2 regions of the Nocardiopsis sp. NPDC050513 genome follow, and region 1 is predicted to be linked to the other one. Evidence: predicted binding sites of a transcription regulator. Region 1 holds the regulator's gene; the other holds the start of a gene.
The links. Region 1 encodes LexA, which represses DNA repair genes until DNA is damaged. Its sites were predicted from a motif close to TCGAACANNTGTTCGA; they were not measured.
Positions count from the first base shown of each region.

Region 1 (2,401 bases):
GCGCGCGGAGGGCGAACAACGCGCCCTCGCTGTGCCCGACGACGACCGTGCGGTCGGGGTCGACCCCCGGTTGGGCGGTGAGCTGCTCGTAGGCGGCCACGAGTTGGCGGTCGTGGACCTCGGGGTCGATCGGCGCCTCCGGATCCAGGTCGCCCAGACCGGTCTCGCCGCTGCCGAGCTTGTCGTAGCGGAGCGAGGCCACCCCGGCGTCGGCCAGCACGCGGGCGAGGTTCAGATTGGTGTCCGCGTCGGGTCGGGTCTGTGCGTTGCCGTCCCGGTCGGTGGGCCCGCTGCCGGAGACGATGAGGGCGGCGGGAACGGCGCCCGCGGTGTCGGTGGGGGCCGTGAAGGTCCCGAACACCCTCGTGCCGTCCACGGTGAAGGACAGGTCCCGCTCCGAGCCGCTGACCGCGGGCGGGGGAACCGAGGGGGCCTCGCCGGAGCAGGCCGTGGCGAGCAGGAGACCGGTGGCCGCGCCGACGGCCGCGAGCAGGCGTCGGCGACCGGTCACGGGAGAGGAGGTGGCTGTGGACACGCTCCTCAGCGTAGCGGCCCGGCCCGGGAGCCCGCGGCGCCCTCCCGGACCGGCCCGGCGCCGCCTCAGACCCGGCGCATGACGGCGACGACCTTGCCCAGGATGGTGGCGTCGTCACCGTTGATGGGCTCGTAGGCGTCGTTGCGCGGCATGAGCCACACGTGGCCGTCGTCCGCGCGGCGCAGCACCTTGACCGTGGCCTCGTCGTCGAGCAGGGCGGCCACGATGTCGCCGTTGTTGGCCTCCGGCTGCTGCCGGACGACCACCATGTCGCCGTCGGTGATGGCGGCGTCGGTCATCGAGTCACCGACCACGGTGAGCATGAACAGCCGGCCCTCGCCGACCAGCTGACGCGGAAGGGAGAGCACGTCCTCCACGGACTCCTCCGCGAGGATCGGTCCGCCCGCGGCGATCCGGCCGACCAGCGGGACGGCAGCCGCCCGCGAGGCGTCCGCGGTGAACTCCGCCGGGTCCACCTTGGCGCCGGACGCACGGCCGGGCGTGCGCAGTTCCACCGCGCGCGGGCGGTTCTGGTCGCGGTGCAGGTACCCCTTGCGCTGGAGCACCTTGAGCTGATGCGCCACGCTGGAGGGACTGGACAGGCCGACCGCGTCGCCGATTTCCCTTATCGAGGGCGGGAAACCGCGCTCCCGTACGTACCGCTGAATACAGTTCAGCACACTCTGCTGACGCGCCGTGAGTTTGGGGGCGTCGGGCTTCGGCCCGCCCGTGTCGCCCACGGGCGAGAGGACGGTGGTGCTTCCGGGGTTCTCCTCCGGCACGGCCGGGCCTCCTCGGCGTTCGGTTCGGTCAGGGCCGTCTCGGGTGACTGCCCACCTCCGGTCCGCGCCAACGCCGACGAAACCGGAGTGAAATCAACGTCAACATTAGTCGTTGCAGACGGTGATATCAAACAAGCGTTCGAGGCCGTCGATAATGGCCCGCGTGTTTTCGCGGTCAATTACCGGCCTCCACTTACGTGTACACGTGTACTCCCGCCGCTGTCCCCGGAATACGCGAACACGTCGGCGCCGGTGCCGGTGTGGGTCTGGTCTCTCCGGGGCCGCCCGCGTCGCGAACCCCCTGCGTACGCGGTCGTCGGCCATTCCCCGACCCCTGGGGCGCGGTGTTCGGGGGCCGTTCGGCGGTATCCTTGCAACCGGATTTCGGGCGGACCGCGACCCTCCCGCGGACCGTCCGCCGACTCTCCCCGTTCCCTCGTGCGCCCTGACGGACCCGCCCCGTCCGGGTCCGCCGTCCCGTGGGCGGGACACGCTCCGGACAGGTTGCGGGACGCCGCGTGGCGGTCTAGGTTCAACCACAACATCTAGGAGTCGCGGAGGGGCGAAAGCCCAGAACTTGTGGTTAAGTGGACGTACGGGTCGTCGTGAGGAAGCAGGTGAACAGGGATGCATTGTCCGTTCTGCCGACATCCGGACACCCGGGTGATCGACAGCAGGTCCACCGACGACGGGGCGGCCATCAGGCGCCGCCGGTCCTGTCCCGTGTGCGAGCGCAGGTTCACCACCCAGGAGACCGTCCTGTTGATGGTCGCCAAGCGCTCGGGGGTCACCGAACCGTTCAGCCGCACCAAGGTCATCGCCGGAGTGCGCCGGGCCTGCCAGGGCCGCCCGGTCTCCGAGGACGCGCTCGCCAAGCTCGGCCAGCGCGTCGAGGAGGAGATCCGCAGCCGGGGTCTGGCTGAAGTCCCCGCGCACGAGATCGGACTGGCCATCCTCGGTCCGATGCGCGAACTGGACGAGGTCGCCTACCTGCACTTCGCCAGCGTCTACCGCGGGTTCGAGAGCCTCGCCGACTTCGAGGCCGAGATCGCCAGCCTGCGCCAGGACCACCAGGCCGACACGG
Region 1 is NZ_JBITHK010000008.1:246,497-248,897, reverse strand. It holds gene ACIBFB_RS16940 (alpha/beta hydrolase family protein) at 1-535, opposite strand, end outside; gene lexA (transcriptional repressor LexA) at 601-1,317, opposite strand; gene nrdR (transcriptional regulator NrdR) at 1,945-2,401, shown strand, end outside.

Region 2 (2,401 bases), on a different contig from region 1:
CCGTGAACGTTCCCTTGTGGGTATGGGCCGCCACGATTCTCGGCATGGTCGCCGTCCTGGTGATCGACCTGGCCATCGTGGACCATCCCTGGAGTAAGAAGAAGGGTCCCCAGGAGTTCGGGATCCGCCAGGCCGCCTGGTGGGCGGTCTTCTACGTGGGTCTGGCCATCGTCTTCGGTCTCGGTCTGATGTACTTCGGCGGGTCGACGGCCGGGGCCGAGTACTTCGCCGGGTTCATCACCGAGAAGAGCCTGAGCGTCGACAACCTCTTCGTGTTCTACCTCCTCATGGGCGCCTTCGCGGTCCCGAAGAAGTACCAGCACGAGGTGTTGCTGATCGGCATCGTGATCGCGCTCGTCATGCGCGGTTTCTTCATCGTCCTCGGCGCCCAGGTGATCAACGCCTGGAGCGAGGTCTTCTACCTCTTCGGCCTCTTCCTCATCTACACCGGGTACAAGATCGTCCGGGACCACCTGAAGGGCGACGAGGAGCAGCAGGACTTCACCCAGAACCCGGCCGTGCGCCTGGTCAAGCGCTTCTGGCCGGTCACCGACGACTACCACGGCGCGCACATGACCGTGAAGCTCGACGGCAGGCGGCACGTGACCCCGATGCTCCTGGTCATCGTCGCGATCGGTGTCGTCGACCTCGTCTTCGCCGTCGACTCCATCCCGGCGATCTTCGGCCTCACCCAGGACGCCTACATCGTCTTCACCGCCAACGCCTTCGCCCTGCTGGGCCTGCGCCAGCTGTACTTCCTCCTGGCCGGGCTGATGGACAAGCTGGCCTACATCAGCTGGGGCCTGTCCGCGATCATGGTCTTCATCGGTGCGAAGATGATCCTGCACGCGCTGCACGAGAACGGCGTGCACGCACCGGAGATCGGTATCGGCGCCTCGCTGACCGTGATCATCGGCATCATGACGATCACCATCGTCGGCAGCCTGGTCAAGTCCCGGGCCGACGAGCGCCGGCGGCAGGCCGTGTCCGTGGGGGCCGAGGGCGACGACGCGCGCGAGCGCACCTGACCCGGGCGGCGACGCGTCCTCCGTCCGGACCCGTTTCCCGAAACAGCGTAGTTCGAACGCCTGTTCGTCTATAGTGGTGGTGCCCGACGCGGAGTCGTCCGGGTACCACCACTTCTTCGAGGTGGAAGAAACCGCCGGCGGCGGTCGTTAGTCTTGTCGGACGGGAGGGACCGCGGGGTCCGCGTCCCCTTCCCACCCCCTTCGCGCCCGGTTCCTGGGCCGGGGTGGCCGCCGACGATTGATCGTCCACCGGACCGCGAAGTCCACACACGGGTCAGCCGACGTCGCGCGACGAGGTCCACGTCCTGTGCGCACAAGCCGAAGGATGTCTCACTCGATGGTCGAACAACTGGTAGTCCGGGGAGCCCGCGAGCACAACCTCAAGGACGTCTCGCTGGACCTGCCGCGCGACTCCATGATCGTGTTCACCGGCCTGTCCGGTTCCGGCAAGTCCTCGCTCGCCTTCGACACGATCTTCGCCGAGGGACAGCGGCGCTACGTCGAGTCCCTGTCGGCCTACGCCCGCCAGTTCCTCGGGCAGATGGACAAGCCGGACGTCGACTTCATCGAGGGGCTCTCGCCCGCGGTGTCCATCGACCAGAAGTCCACCAGCCGCAACCCCCGCTCCACCGTCGGCACCATCACCGAGGTGTACGACTACCTCAGGCTCCTGTGGGCGCGCGTCGGGGTGCCGCACTGCCCCGAGTGCCGCCGCGAGATCGCCCGGCAGAGCCCCCAGCAGATCGTGGACCGCGTCCTGGAGATGGCCGAGGGCACCCGCTTCCAGGTGCTCGCCCCGGTCGTGCGCGGCCGCAAGGGCGAGTACGTCGAGCTCTTCAAGGACCTGCAGAGCAAGGGGTACACGCGCGCCGTCGTCGACGGCGCGGCCGTGCGTCTGGACGACCCTCCCAAGCTCGGGCGCTACGACAAGCACGACATCGCGGTCGTCGTGGACCGGCTCAGCGTCAAGGCCTCGTCCCGGGGCCGCCTCACCGACTCCGTGGAGACGGCGCTCAAGCTCGCGGGCGGCACCATCGTCCTGGACTTCGTCGACCTGGCCGAGGACGACCCCGAGCGGGAGAAGGTCTTCTCCGAACACCTGTACTGCCCCTACGACGACCTGTCCTTCGAACAGCTCGAACCGCGTTCGTTCTCCTTCAACGCCCCCTACGGCGCCTGCCCCGACTGCTCCGGCCTGGGCACCCGCATGGAGGTCGACGCCGACCTGCTCGTGCCCGACCCGGAGAGGACCCTGGCCGAGGGGGCGATCGCCCCGTGGACCGGCGGCACCAACTCCGGGTACTGGGACCGCATCCTCACGGCCCTCGGCGAGGCCGTCGGCTTCGATCTGGACACCCCGTGGGAGAGGCTGC
Region 2 is NZ_JBITHK010000015.1:20,683-23,083, forward strand. It holds gene ACIBFB_RS22980 (TerC family protein) at 3-1,028, shown strand; gene uvrA (excinuclease ABC subunit UvrA) at 1,366-2,401, shown strand, end outside.
Region 2: uvrA (excinuclease ABC subunit UvrA) is a predicted target of LexA. The motif match lies at 1,081-1,096, and genes of this name have one in related genera.